Regions from separate parts of the Terrimonas alba genome, predicted to be linked through region 1. Evidence: riboswitches for the same ligand, from Rfam matches in the RefSeq annotation. Region 1 holds a riboswitch; the other holds the start of a gene.

Region 1 (7,702 bases):
ATAGTAATTTAATGAAAAATCCGTGCCGCAGTAATTTTAAACCTGTAACACTAAAAAGCTGGGGAATTTATTCAGCAACCCGGCTGAAAGCCGCATAAATAAAGGGATTTTTTACTCATATAGCTGACCTTTTCAAGCAATAAACATGGTATAAATCTTTCTTTAGTTTTTATTAAAAGAGCTTATGCAAAAAGGTAGTACAAAAAAAATGGTGCGGCCACCACAACATCAACCGAGACCGGGCATTGAAAGCAGGATGAAACCAAATCCCGTTTTTGATTACCCGGAGTTGAAAGGAAACAACAGGTTAAAAAATAAAGTGGTGCTTATTACAGGTGGGGACAGCGGTATCGGAAGGGCTGTAGCTGTATTGTTTGCAAAGGAAGGCGCCCAGGTTGCCATCTCATACCTGAACGAGGATAAGGATGCGAGAGATACCATGGAGTATATAGAAACTAATTATGGCGCAGAATGCCTTTTGCTCAAGGGTGATCTTTCACGGGAAAGGCATTGCATATCCATCGTACAAAAAACAATAAAGCACTTTGGCAAACTGGATGTTTTAGTAAACAATGCAGCGATACATTATGAAAACAAATCTTTGCAAACAATCAGCAGTAAAGAATTGATCAGGACATTTGAAACAAATATTTTTTCTTTTTTCTGGGTTACCAAAGCTGCGCTTGAGCATATGAAGAAAGGAGCTTGCATTATCAACTCTTCATCAGTAACAGCTTATCGCGGTAGTGGAGCATTAATTGATTATGCGTCTACAAAAGGCGCCGTCGTTGCATTTACCCGTAGCCTGTCTTCCAACCTGGCAAAAAAAGGAATAAGAGTAAATGGGGTGGCTCCCGGCCCTATCTGGACTCCGCTGATTCCTTCCAGCTTTAAAGGCAAAAAAACGGCCCAGCATGGCAGTGACGTTCCACTTCAGCGGGCCGGAGAACCGGTAGAAATTGCGCCGAGTTATCTCTTTTTAGCCTGTTCTGATTCCAGCTATATGACTGGGCAATTTTTGCATCCCAATGGTGGGGAAATAATAAACGGATAAGTTCTGCACATAATAGCGCAATGGCATGCTTTTGGTACTTTATAAATCAAATCTCTTTTTGGGGGTGATTCAACGTAATCTGAGAATATACCCGTAAATACCTGATCTGGGTAATGCCAGCGAAGGGAACAACAAAAGAGAAAAGAAGGGTTTTGGTCAACACCAAAACCCTTTGTTTTTTAGCGATCATCTTTCCACAGCAGCCGAACATGTTTGGCTTTGTAAGAAAACTCAGGGCATTTATTGTCACCCTTTCCGGTGTATCCGCCGGAAGGAGCACAAATAAGATTGCAATCCTTGTCATATAAATTGTTGTATTGATCGCAGCAGGGACTTGAAAACAAAAAGACCCGTTTGTCCTCGTAAGTATATTCATTCACCTCAGCAGGAGGATTCCATTTTGGCTCTTTCCGGATAGCTTCTATTTTTTGTTGAATACAGGAGGGGATGCTGTCTTTCGATTTATTACATGTTTGATTTAACAAGGGCACGGCCAGCAAAAGGAAAATAAACTTCATGCTTTAATATTTACATTTTTGACACGGTATATTTGCATTTCGTTGCAAAAAAAAGACCACTTGGAAAAAACCAATTTCGTAGACCAGATTCGAATATTCTGCAGAAGCGGCCATGGAGGTGCGGGTAGCAGGCATTTTATGCGTAATAAGTTTACAGCAATGGGTGGCCCTGATGGCGGTGATGGTGGTCGTGGCGCTCATATCATCTTAAAAGGCAACAGAAACTTGTGGACACTGCTTCACCTTCGCTATTATAAAAATGTACTGGCTGAAGATGGCGGTGTTGGTACCGGCAATAACAGTACGGGTCGTGCGGGTAAGGATATCGTCATTGAAGTGCCGCTTGGTACCATTGCAAGAGATGAAGAAACCGGGATGCAGGAAGTGGAGATCTTAAGCGACGGCCAGGAAGTTATTTGGATGCCCGGTGGAAAAGGCGGGCTTGGCAACAGCCATTTTGCAACAGCAACTAACCAGGCTCCCGAATACGCACAAAAAGGATTACCAGGAGTTGAAGGTTGGAAAATTCTCGAATTAAAAGTGTTGGCCGACGTGGGCCTGGTAGGATTTCCCAATGCTGGCAAATCAACGTTGCTTTCAGTAATCACAGCCGCAAAACCCAAAATAGCCGATTACGCCTTCACTACTATCACGCCTAATTTAGGCATGGTGGAGTATCGGGATGGACGAAGTTTTTGCATTGCCGATCTGCCTGGCATCATCGAAGGGGCTGCTGAAGGCAAAGGGTTAGGCCATCGTTTTTTGAGACATATTGAACGAAACCCTGTCTTGCTTTTTTTAATTCCGGCTGATGCATCGGATCATAAAAAAGAGTTTCAGATACTTGTCAATGAGCTGGAAAAATATAACCCGGAACTGCTGCATAAACAATTTGTGATCGCCATCAGCAAAAGCGATATGCTCGATGATGAGCTAATGGCTGCAATCGAAAAGGAATTACCCGCTGAAATCCCCCACGTTTTTATTTCCTCCCTTACTAATAAAGGCCTGATCGAATTAAAGGATCTGCTTTGGAAAGTCCTGAATACTCCAACGGAGTAGTTTAATAGGTGTAATGAGTTTAAGAGGTTAGCTAGGCAAACCTTAAACTTTTAAACCTTTTGAACTTCTGGAACCTGTTCTTCTGCGCCACTTTTGGCCACACTTTTATTTTATAGTACGTTTGTTTCATACAAAAATCACATAACATGAAGAAGATTCTCGTTACGATTGCGCTATCTTTTTTGCTGGTACTCAAATCGTTTGCAGATGAGGGAATGTGGCTACCAATGTTGCTGGGCCAGCAGGTCTACAATGATATGGTAAAAAAGGGTTTGAAGCTGACCAAAGATCAATTGTATAATATTAATAAGGCTTCGCTGAAAGATGCAATCATCATTTTTGGCGGAGGTTGTACAGGAGAAATCGTTAGTGCTGAGGGTCTTATTTTTACTAACCACCACTGCGGCTATGATGCCATTGCATCGGCCAGTACACTAGATCATAACTATCTTCAAAATGGCTTTTATGCAAGAAATAAATCGGAAGAAATTCCTACCACCTTATCCGCCCAGTTTTTATTGAGAATTGATGACGTTACCAAAGAAGTGATGGACTCCTTACAAGGGCTTACCGGGGCAGACAGGTGGAAAAAACAAGCGTCGGTGTTGGCATCTATCAACACCCGGATGAGTGATCCAACACAAAATATCGAAACGAGAACAAGTCCTTTATTCAAAGGCAATCAGTTCCTGGCATTCGTTTACCAACGATACACAGATGTAAGATTAGTAGGAACACCGCCTGAAAGCGTTGGAAAATTTGGCGGTGACACGGACAATTGGGAATGGCCACGACATACAGGTGATTTTTCAATTTTCAGGGTTTATTCAGGCGCAGATGGCAGGCCGGCAAAATATGCGGAAGATAATAAGCCTTTAAAACCAAAATGGTTCTTACCTGTTTCCCTCAAAGGTGTAAAAGAAGGTGATTATGCTATGATATGGGGCTATCCCGGTAGTACCAACCGTTACGAAAGTTCCTATGGAATAAAACTCGCTACGGAGATTAACAACCCTACGCTGGTGAAACTAAGGGATATGCGATTGAAATATATGTTTGAAGAAATGAAGAAATATCCCGCTGTCAAATTGCAGTTGGCCTCTTCTTATGCCAGCATCGCCAACTACTGGAAATTCTTCGATGGTGAAACCAGGCAGTTGTTGAAATACGACGTGTACGGACAAAAGAAAAAAGTAGAAGAAAAATTTATCAATTGGGCCAATGGCAAACCTGAATACCAGTCCATATTTACGGATTGGCCTGCTGCTTATGAGGCCTGGAAAAAGTACAGCAAGCACCGGGTTTACATGAACGAAGGAATCTTTGGTTCCCCGCTTATCGGGTTCGCTGCGTCCTTAAAGCAATTAGAGGCCGCCCTTGTCAAAACAGGAATTTCGAAAGCCGATCTTCAAAAAGCTCTTGATGCAGCTAACAAAGCAAGAACATCATTCTTATCGGAAGAAAATAAAAAGTCGGATGAAAATATTGTGGCTGGTGTCACCATGCTTTATTACCAGGATATTCCAAAAGATCAACAGCCCGTTGGCTTTTATGGCTCATTGAAAGATCGATACGGAGCCCTGGACAATGAAACCACTTACAAAAAATATGCGGCTGATATTTTTGGCAAGACCATGATATTCGACGATGCAAAATGGAATGCTTTTATCGCAAATCCCGATGCGACTGTTTTACAGAATGATCCGGCCTTTGCGCATGCCAGCGCTTTTTATGATAATTACAATAGTAAGTATGCGCCTTATTATTCCCAATTCATGGTAAAAAATAATGACCTGGGCCGGCTTTATCTAAAAGGAATCATGGAGATGGATCCTGTCAAAGCCAAAATGATGTATCCCGACGCCACTTTCACGATGAGGGTTAGCTACGGCGCTGTGAAATCCTATCGCCCGAGAGATGCAGTGTTCTATGACTATGTAACCACTTCAAAAGGCATTTTGGAAAAATATGTTCCCGGCGACTATGAATTTGATTTGCCGGCTAAGCAAATTGAGCTACTAAAGAAAAAAGATTTTGGCCAATACATTGATAAGAAAAGAAATGATCTCGTTGTTGGCTTTATTACCTCTAATGATATCACAGGTGGTAATTCGGGTTCGCCGGTAATCAATGGAAACGGAGAGCTTATCGGGCTTGCATTTGACGGCAACTACGAAGCGTTAAGCCACAAACTGGCTTTTGACAAGGATCTGAACCGCACCATCAATGTCGACATTCGCTATGTGCTTTGGTGTATTGATAAACTCGGCGGAGCGGGTCACCTTATAAAAGAGTTGAAGTTGATGAAGTAATAGCTTGTTTAAAAAATATTTTCGTTACCGGTTTACCGGTTACCTGTTAGAGGACTGGTAACCGGTATTTTTTTTCTTATCATTGCAAAGCAAAATTAATTGTTGAAGAAAGCCATCGCCATACTACCAGGCCTCTTGTTATGCTTAACCGCTTTTTCACAGCAGCCGCAGTTTAGTCTTTCCACTGACGCCAGTTTGATGCGAAGTTTCAGAAAAGATCAGCGGTTTTGGGCTTTCGGACAAACAGTGACCGGTCATTTTCATTTTACACCGAGGAATGGGTTATATGCATGGCTGGCTTATTATACCAACGGCAAATTCAACAACCATGTAACAGCCGGCGCTAAAACAGTTTTTACCACGCCGATGGAAATAAATTATATCAACCAGGCCCTTCTTCGCTACAAACATATTTCAATTGGCTGGAGACATTATTTCAAAGGAGCATATAATAATGAAGATACCTGGAACCTTTATGGCTACGCCGGTTTTGGACTGCTCCTGGGTACAGTGGAGAATAACCATTCTGTAGCAATCGACACTGCAGACTATCATCTTCCGGTGTTGAGCGGCAAAGCAAACTTTAAGCGATTAACGTATGATCTGGGCCTTGGTTATGAAAAGCCTCTAGGTGGTGATATCTCTCTTTATATGGAAGGCAGGGTTTTTATTCCTGCAATGGGTTATCCCAGTCCTTATCTTTTTGTAAACGAAAGAGCTCCCCTGGCTGCTTCCGTGAATCTGGGGCTAAGAATTTTATTTGACTATTAAACACCTATTTTATTACAAACATGCCAGCAGAACTAAAGATCAGCCAGGTAGCATTATACAAACTTTTTATTCCGCTCAAAGAACCATTTGTAATATCACTGGGTCCCATTCCCAACGCAGAAAATGTTTTAGTTGTTATTCATACCGAACAAGGAATAACTGGCTTTGGTGAATGCAGCCCTTTTATGAGTATCAATGGTGAAAGCATGGATACCTGTTTTATCGTGGGACAGTATTTTGCTAAATTGTTTAAGGGTAATAATGCATTGGCCATTGAAGATCGCATTGCTGACATGGATAAACTGATCTATGGAAACAGCAGCATTAAGAGTGCTTTTGACATGGCCTTGTATGATATTGCTTCACAGCATGCCGGTGTACCGCTGTACAAATTTCTTGGCGGCAGCAATAACAAAACAATCATAACTGATTATACCGTCAGCATCGGCGAACCGGAAAAGATGGCTGCTGATGCTGTGAAAATAAAAGAAGAAGGTTATCCTGCTATTAAGATCAAATTAGGAAAAAATGGCGCTATTGATGTGCTGCGGATAAAAGCAATCCGTGAAGCAGTAGGTGACGAAATTCCTTTGCGTATCGACGCCAACCAGGGTTGGGATGTAGAAGAAGCTATCAGCACACTAAGAGCACTGGCCCCTTTTAATATCCAGCACTGCGAAGAACCGATCCCCCGCTGGGACTTTATGCGGCTACCGGAAGTCAGGAAAGAAAGTCCCATACCTATAATGAGTGATGAAAGCTGTGGTGACGAGCATGACGCAAAGCGTTTGATTCAATTAGGCGCCTGCGACTATATGAATATTAAGTTGGGCAAATCAGGTGGCATCTTCAAAGCATTAAAGATGGTAAAACTGGCGAAAGCCGCTAAACTTCATTTGCAGGTTGGCGCTTTTATGGAATCAAGACTGGCCATGACAGCTTTTGCTCACTTCTCACTCTGTAGCCCCATCATTGAACATTTTGATTTTGATACAGCACTCATGTTTAGTGAAGATCCCGTAACCGGCGGTATTGTCTATGAAAAGAATGGTGTGGTAAGAGTGCCGGAGGTGGCCGGTCTTGGCGCCTCCGTTGATAGCAATTGGTTGAATAAACTGGAAAAAGCCATCGTTTGACAAACTCTCCTATAGGTATGGATGATCTGCTTGTATTTAAATCTTTCTATACTCAGGAAGAAGCTTATTCGCTTTGAAGCACACTGCCGGCCATCATAGCAGGATTTATTCTTTTACAACAACGGAAATCGCCGGATGCTGCTTTAGACAGGAATTTCAATACATGGCATACCTGGTATAAGCAATATAACCTGGTTTCAAATTTTCCCGATACTAACACACTGCCTATGGGATACCTGACAACTCTAATCCATTTTATTCTCGTGTTGCTACACGCCATTGCTATTCGGGAAAAAAATCAACGACGATATCAAATTGTCCAAATAGATGGAGAATTAAAATAAGAGCCATTTTAATTTTTCACATCTTTGACTATAAAACTTAAGACTAGCAAATTAACTACCCTTGAGTGGTAAAAAATCCCCCTTTCTGCGGCAGTTTCAAATTGATTGTAGCATGTAAAGCATTGATTTATTATCCAGTGCACCCGGGTCTTCTCTTTTAGTCACGCAGGCATCGTATTTGTCCTTTTAATTACAAATGAAAAGTTATGTGGCAAAAGATTAATAAAGGAAGAATGCTTATTCTTACAATGGTGACAGGCTTAGGACTCATCGCTTCACCCTTTTTACAAGCTCAACAACATATTATAGCCAACAAGGATAATACGAGGCCTGTAACAGGCAGGCAATATTCCAGCCTGGCCAATTTGCCAAACATGTCCATTACAAAAAATAGTGGTTACAATGAAATACAATGGACTTCGGTAGCAGAACAGGCCAGTCAAAAATTTTATGTTGAATATAGTTTTGACGGAATTCGTTATGAACCCGCAGGACAGGTAAGCTG
Region 2 (7,702 bases), on a different contig from region 1:
CACCTGGTTTATCTCACCAGTGCCGATAATCCGAAGGAGATTGAACACAAGATTATTTATTCCATTTTAAACAAGAAGCCCAAAAGAGCCGATATTTATTGGTTCGTGCATGTGGATACGCTGGATGATCCTTATACATCCGAATATGTGGTGACGCATATCATTCCCAATGATATCATCCGGGTGGAATTTAGACTGGGCTTTCGGGTACAGCCGCGCATCAATCTTATGTTTCGAAAGGTCGTAGAGGACCTTGTCATGAATAAGGAGGTCAACGTCGCCAGCCGATATGAGTCATTGGAGAAAATGAACGTAATCGGCGATTTCCAGTTCGTCGTGCTGGAAAAATACCTGAGCCAGGATAATGAATTGCCCTTTTGGGAAAGGGTAATGATGAAGCTTCATTTTAATATCAAGGAGATAAGTCTTTCCGAAGAGCGGGGCTTCGGCCTGGATCCAGGCAATGTTGTGGTGGAAAAATTTCCGCTCATCGTCTCACCGGTTACGACCCTCAGGCTAAAAAGAGTGGAGGATTAATGAAAAAGCAGGATGATAAAATACTATCCATGCTGCTGGTCATCCTGGCCTGGTTACTTGCGGTGGCACTTGTGGCGTGGGTAATCTTTAAACTGAAATGGCTGTATGGATTGTTATACATTTTAAAAGGGATTACATTTTGAAGTTGTCTCTTCTATTTCGCTGTCCGATATTTTGAAAGATTAACAAAGGGCTTTTACAGAGTTGGATCCGCGGAAAAATTATTTTGTTTATTTAATGGTCATTTGTTTTTAGGGTCTATGTCTCCAGCCTGTCGTAATTTCAAAGTTTAATCGGCTATTATGAAATGGATTACGAGAGAGCGACCAAAGGTCGACAGGATAGCTTGTCCCTGGCTGATCCGAAACTTTGTTGATAAAGAAGCTGAATTCATCTATGTGCCGGCAGATAAGGTAGCAGAAAGGGCCCATGCATTGTCAGCAATACCTTTTGACATTCCCGGCGTAGAGTACTCGCATCATGCGGACAAATGCACATTTGATTATATTCTTGAAAAACATCAACTCACAGATGCAGCCTTACATACTTTAGCAGTAATTGTAAGAGGTGCAGACACTGACAGGCACGATATCGCCAGCCAGGCTTCCGGCCTGTGGGCCATTTCGGCGGGTTTGGCTTACAACATCAAAGACGATTACCAATTACTTGAAAAGGGAATGATGATTTATGATGCCTTGTACAGTTGGGCCAGGCATCTGCAAAAAGAAAAGCATACACAGAACCCTGTTGACCATTTGTTCATTGAGGTCTTCAATAAATTCATCAAACAAAAAGCTGCGCAAAGAAAAACACCTGATTGGGTAAAAGAGCTGAAACAAATAATACAGGACCAGGTGGATACTAATTTAACTTTAACTGACATCTCAAAAAGCCTGGATATACATCCTTCCTATCTATCCCGGGAATTTTCAAGGTATTTCAACAACCTTTCATTTGGCGAATACATAAGAAAGTTGCGTATTGAAAAAGCCGTTGAGTTAATGAAGACAACGAGCTATTCTTTGACCGAAATAGCTTACCTCACGGGTTTCTCCGACCAAAGTCATTTTACAAGAATTTTCAAACAGCATTTTGAGAAAAGCCCTTCAGCATATAAAAAAGATTTAGCAAAAGATCAATCACGTACAAAAGGTTAAATGCATTCTATTTCCAGGCCTTAATTCCAAAGCATATTTGCTTTCTAAACTGGCTGACATGAAATGGATAACAAGAGCAAGACCTAAAATAGACAGGATTGCCTGTCCCTGGCTCATTAAAAATTTTGTAGACAAGGACGCTGAATTTGTCTATGTGCCGGTAAACGAAGTGCTGGCAAGGTCAAAAGAACTGGACGCAATACCCTATGACATTCCAAACGTGGAATATTCACACGACGGAGAGTTTTGCACTTTTGATTTTTTTATTAAAAAGCATCAACTGGCCGATCCGGCTTTGTTGCGGTTGGCCATTATTGTACGTGGAGCGGATACTGATCGTTTTGATCTGGCACCGCAAGCTGCAGGATTATGGGCCATTTCAGCAGGCCTCTCTTATAACATACCTGATGATCACGAAATGTTAAGAATCGGAATGAAAATGTATGACGCCCTGTACAGTTGGGCAAAATATGTTTCTGATGAACGTCACAGCTGGAACCCTGATTTAAAAGTATGAACACCGGTACACCCAACTATTCGCTGAAGGATTTGATAATCTATTTTCTGAAACTCGGCACCAATGGTTTTGGAGGACCGGTGGCCCTGGTAGGCTATATGCACCGCGATTTGGTTGAAGATTGCAACTGGATTTCCGAAGACGAGTATAAACAAGGTTTGGCGTTGGCCCAATTAGCGCCGGGCCCACTGGCAGCACAATTAGCAATTTATCTTGGCTTTGTTCATTACCGGGTTGCCGGGGCAACATTGGCGGGGCTTGCATTTGTATTGCCTTCATTTTTGATGGTGGTGGTGTTGGGCATTGCTTATAAATTGTATGGCGGGTTGCCCTGGATGCAGGCTGTTTTTTATGGAGTCGGCGCAGCGGTAATCGGTATTATTTCCATGAGTTGCTACAAACTCACGACAAAATCAGTGGGAAGGTTTAACCTGCAATCTTTAAAAGAGAACTATTTGTTATGGCTCTTTTTTATAGTGTCGGCAATTATAACCATTGCAATAGAAAGGGAAGAAATCCTCTTATTCGTAGGTGCGGGTTTATTCTATATGTTGATGAAGGCGCCGCCAAAATGGTTGACCAATAAAACAGCTAATTCAATCGTTCTCCTGCAAATTGGATTTTGGGATTATGAAATGGGTGTGCTTGGTAAAATAGCCCTCTTTTTTACAAAGGCGGGAGCTTTTGTTTTTGGAAGTGGGTTGGCTATCGTTCCATTTCTTCACAGCGGAGTGGTAGCGGAAAATCACTGGCTCACCGAGCAACAGTTCCTGGATGCTGTGGCAGTAGCGATGATCACACCTGGCCCTGTGGTTATCACCGTTGGTTTTATTGGTTATTTAGTGGCTGGCTTTCCTGGCGCCTGTGTCGCAGCATTGGCAACATTTCTTCCCTGCTATCTGTTTACGATTTTGCCCGCCCCGTATTTTAAAAAGATAGCCGGCAATAAAAGTATTAAAGCCTTTGTAGATGGAATTACGGCAACGGTAATCGGTGCATTGGCGGGTGCAGTAGTAGTAATGGCTACAAGAACTATTGTCGACATTCCCACGGCTTTAATAGCGACTGCCACGGTATTTGTTTTAATTTACATTACCAGAATCCGGGAGCCGTACATCATACTGATTGGTGCAGCCCTGGGTATCCTTTTTAAACAAATGATATGAATAGAAAACAATTTATTTCAGCTTCAGGTGTTTTAGCAGCTACCAGCATTTTACCCACTAATTCTGTATTGGCGCAGCATTATGAAGAAAATGGCCTGGATAAATTGACAGATGCGAACGGCAATTTTCAGCACCTGTCGCTGCCTTATAACAAAAATTTTCTCGAACCCCATATGGATGAAGAAACCGTTTACCTGCATCATACTTTTCATCATGGCGGGGCTGTAAAAGCGGCAAACGTTGATCTGCAAAAAATCCGCAAAGCAATGGATGAAAATAACCTGGAGACGGTTGATTACTGGACCAAAAAACTGTCCTATCATTTTTCCTCGCATGTGCTGCATACCATCTTCTGGACAAACTTAACAAATAAGAAGACTGACCCTGGCGGCGAATTGCTAAAGCGAATTGAAAAAGATTTTGGCAGTTACGACAAATTGAAAATGTATTTGGCAAAAACATCCAAAGATGTTGATGGCAATGGCTGGGGTATTTTAGGCTACCAGCCTTATTCGGATAAACTTACCATACTGCAATGTGAAAATCATGAAAGACTTACGCAATGGGGTGTCATTCCTTTGCTGGTGGTAGATGTTTGGGAGCATGCCTATTATCTTAAATACAAAAACAAGAGAGCGGATTTTGTGGATACAATGCTGCAAATAATCAATTGGGATAATGTGGCAGATCGGTTAAACACCGCAATTAAACTAGCGAAGTAAGAAGTGCTGTCATCTGCAACTCTATTCGGGTGATCCCTGTTGCTTCTGAATAACGACATCAATCAAACGCTTTCATAAACTTTCCGGCAGAATCAACTAAAGCTGCACAGGCTTAAGCCATGCATGACAAACTATGATTATTTACGTTTGACAATCTTTAAAATAACATCACCTTAATCATTATTGAGTATTGATAGAATTTGAAGAACGATGATCACCGCTTTTTAAATTTTCTCCTGAAAACGATTTAAATATATTTGCAAACGCAAAAGCACGGGGTGCCTCGTAGAAGCCAGGCTGAGATTATACCCGGAACCTGATTTGGATAATGCCAACGTAGGGATGCAACTGAAAATATTTTCATTTGATGTTCCATTCTGTTGTTTATCCAATCGAATGGAGTTTTTGTTTTAAACAACAACATGAAATGGAAATACAAAAAGCAAACGCTGAACTGATTCCCCGCAGCCAGCAAAACTGGCAAAACAGGCCGGAGTGGTTTTTCAACCGTGAACATACTGACACATACGAGCAGTGGTATGAAGGCCGCTACAAACGGGCCGAGATCTGGCAAAAGAAAATAATGGAGCAGCTTGTTTCAAAAGACAAACGGATAAAAACGCTGCTTGAATTTGGCTGCGGCACTACCCGCTTTACCCGTTGGTGGAAAGAGATAGGCATTGAAGCGACCGGTGGCGATATCTCGCCACTCATGTTATCGCAGGCCATTGAACTTTTCGAAGGTGATTTGGTAATGGCGGACTCACATTATATGCCATTCAAAGACCATGTGTTTGACGCCCTGGCATTTATTACCACTTTTGAATATTACAAAGATCCCGTACAGGTGATCAGGGAGGCCGCACGGGTTGCCAAGTATGGAATAGCCATGGGAATGATGAACCGAAACTCCACCAAAGTGGTCAGAAGAAGGGTGCAGCAATTGTTCGGTAAAAATCCTTTTTATATTACCGCTACTTTTTACACACCTGCACAGCTTACGAAGATCATTCACCAGGCACTTGAAGGAAGAGACTATTCCATTGAATGGACATGTACCGGTCTTCCCAAATGGTTTCCAGTTCAGCAATGGAGCTTACCGCTGGGAGATTTCTTCGGCCTATACATACAACTAAATGACGTGGCATGAATGAGATAAATGAGAAGCTTGGGAAAATAGATCATCATTTATTTGAACAGTTTATCAGCAACAAATGCGGGCGACATCGTGCTGAAGTCATCGCCGGGCCCCAATTTGGTGTAGATGTCGCTCTCATTGATCTGCCGGGTGAAATGGCTATGGCGTTGACCAGCGATCCTTTATCTCTTATTCCAACATTAGGCCTGCAAGAATCTGCCTGGTTATCCGTACAGCTGATGGCCAATGATATGGCAACTACAGGGTATGCACCTATGTATGGACAGTTTGTATTGAATCTCCCTTCTGGGTTTTCAAAAAGCGATTTTAAAATTTACTGGGACTATATTCATCAGTTTTGTTCTAAGATTGGAGTAGCCGTAACAGGCGGGCATACTGGTTTTATTGAAGGCCAAAATTCTACCATCGCCGGTGGCGGTACGTTTATTACTGTTGCACCTAAAAATAAAATGCTTGTATCCAAATATGCCAACCCGGGAGACTCCATTTTAGTTACTAAGACATGTGCGATCTCTTCGGCAGCTATTCTTGCGATGAGCTTTCCCGAAACCGTTCGCAACAAATTGGGAACGGAACTTTTTCAAAAAGCCTGCGATAGCTTTTATGATACATCTTCCTTGAAAGATGCTTTGACGGCTGCCGGAAAAAACAGGGAATATGACGATATAACTGCCATGCATGATGTAACAGAAGGCGGTGTACTGGGTGCGATATACGAATTGGCCAGGGCTTCGGATAATGGTGCGATCGTTTATAATGAAAGATTACCTGTCGGTCGCCTGCAACAGGAAGTCTGCAAATTATTTTCGTTAGATCCGCAGCATTGTATTGGCGCCGGTTCCATGATTATTGCCTGTAAAAAAGAAACAGCTACCGCTGTGATCAATCGCCTGGCCCGGGAAAACATTGCTTGCGTGGAAGTGGGAGAATTGGCAGCGAAAAACAAGGGCATCAAATTGATTGAAAACGGAACAGCGAGGGATGTAGTTTATTTTGAAGAAGATCCTTACTGGACAGCTTTCTTTACCGCATTTAATTCAGGATGGAAATGACGACAGCATTTAAAAAACATATAAAACCCGGTATTTATGTAGTAGTTGATCCTTCCATAGCGGAAACTGCGCTGCTGGATAAAATAGAACGATGTGCGCAGGAGGAAATAGCGGCGCTGCAAGTGTGGGACAATTTTTTACCTGGCCAAAACATACATAAGCTGCTGCACAAAATCTGTGAGCTGTGCTATGCAAGAGATATTCCTGTCATCATTAATAACAGGTGGCAATTGTTAGAAGATATCCCATTGGATGGCGTCCATTTTGATCAAATCCCCGGAAATTATCAATTGATAAAAGAAATCGTAAAAAGGTCTTTTATAAGCGGCGTTACCTGTAATAATGATTTATCAGTGGTGCATTGGGCAAATGAGCAGCAGTTGGATTATCTTTCTTTCTGTTCAATGTTTCCTTCCCGCACGAGCAACAGTTGCGAATTGGTGCATTTCAACACGATCCGTGAGGCAAAAAAAATTTCTTCCTTACCTGTTTTTTTGGCGGGAGGTATAAATCCCGGAAATATGGATAAACTGGACGGACTGGATTATGCAGGTATTGCTGTAGTCTCCGGCATCATGAATACAAACAGGCCGGATGAGTCAATAAAAGAATACCGCGAAAAATTAAAAAATAGAACATGAGAATTGAAACGATAAAAAAACTTTGTTGCCCTTTTGATAAGTCTGAATTGGCGTTAACAACCATTGCAAAGGATCTCAATGAAAATATAATCGAAGGATTGCTGATCTGTGATGAATGTAAACGTGTATACCCTATTGTAAAAGGAATACCTATTATGAGTCCTGATGAATATCGTGAATTTAAATTGGAACAACCTTTATTGGAACGATGGCAAAAGCAACTGAATGGAAAGTCGGTTGATAATTTCCGGTTGGTCGGCAACAATACAACGACTTAAAGCTCTGGTGCTCACCCTATTTCCGGGCTTTGACAATAGCATGAAATTTTTGGCACTGGATTGGCACATAGAAATGTGCACAATTCAATTGCGTGAACATAGTTCTAAAATATTTCAATCTGTTCTTTCTACTGTTACCCGTGATGTTGTTTTCGCAGGTAGACCAAAGGCGGGTCGTCAATCAACGTTTGAACGACACTATCTGGACCACCGGGTTGCAAACACTTTTTTCCAGCCAAACCATTGGCAACAAGGTAACAACGCAATTACGTTCTGCTGTTTCAACAGGTAAGCCCGGCACCATCGTTTCCTTTGGTATTACCATGAGCAGGGAAAAATCAGTGACCGCAGATGAAGAAAGCAAGGCCATATTAAAAACAACCGGCGGGAAAAGAATAACACTACAGATCGTCAGCGGGACAATGACTGATTTTTTGGAAGCACCAACCGGCCAGGAATCAATTCTGCATTTT

The links. Region 1 has a riboswitch for thiamine pyrophosphate ahead of obgE (GTPase ObgE). Riboswitches for the same ligand answer to the same signal wherever they lie in the genome.
Region 2: it holds a riboswitch for thiamine pyrophosphate, as region 1 does, so the genes downstream of both, ACFEL9_RS04135 (class I SAM-dependent methyltransferase) here and obgE (GTPase ObgE) in region 1, are expected to answer to the same signal.

The regions. Positions count from the first base shown of each region.
Region 1 covers NZ_JBHMQM010000004.1:160,237-167,938, reverse strand. The annotation lists gene ACFEL9_RS12725 (SDR family oxidoreductase) at 185-1,054, shown strand; TPP riboswitch at 1,105-1,199, shown strand; gene ACFEL9_RS12720 (DUF6970 domain-containing protein) at 1,234-1,572, opposite strand; gene obgE (GTPase ObgE) at 1,633-2,634, shown strand; gene ACFEL9_RS12710 (S46 family peptidase) at 2,781-4,946, shown strand; gene ACFEL9_RS12705 (hypothetical protein) at 5,049-5,717, shown strand; gene ACFEL9_RS12700 (mandelate racemase/muconate lactonizing enzyme family protein) at 5,738-6,853, shown strand; gene ACFEL9_RS12695 (hypothetical protein) at 7,404-7,702, shown strand, end outside.
Region 2 covers NZ_JBHMQM010000001.1:1,032,824-1,040,525, reverse strand. The annotation lists gene ACFEL9_RS04165 (KUP/HAK/KT family potassium transporter) at 1-537, shown strand, start outside; gene ACFEL9_RS04160 (hypothetical protein) at 537-680, shown strand; gene ACFEL9_RS04155 (chromate resistance protein ChrB domain-containing protein) at 840-1,694, shown strand; gene ACFEL9_RS04150 (chromate resistance protein ChrB domain-containing protein) at 1,753-2,211, shown strand; gene ACFEL9_RS04145 (chromate transporter) at 2,208-3,377, shown strand; gene ACFEL9_RS04140 (superoxide dismutase) at 3,374-4,099, shown strand; TPP riboswitch at 4,364-4,459, shown strand; gene ACFEL9_RS04135 (class I SAM-dependent methyltransferase) at 4,527-5,249, shown strand; gene ACFEL9_RS04130 (AIR synthase family protein) at 5,246-6,310, shown strand; gene ACFEL9_RS04125 (thiamine phosphate synthase) at 6,307-6,951, shown strand; gene ACFEL9_RS04120 (Trm112 family protein) at 6,948-7,229, shown strand; gene ACFEL9_RS04115 (hypothetical protein) at 7,322-7,702, shown strand, end outside.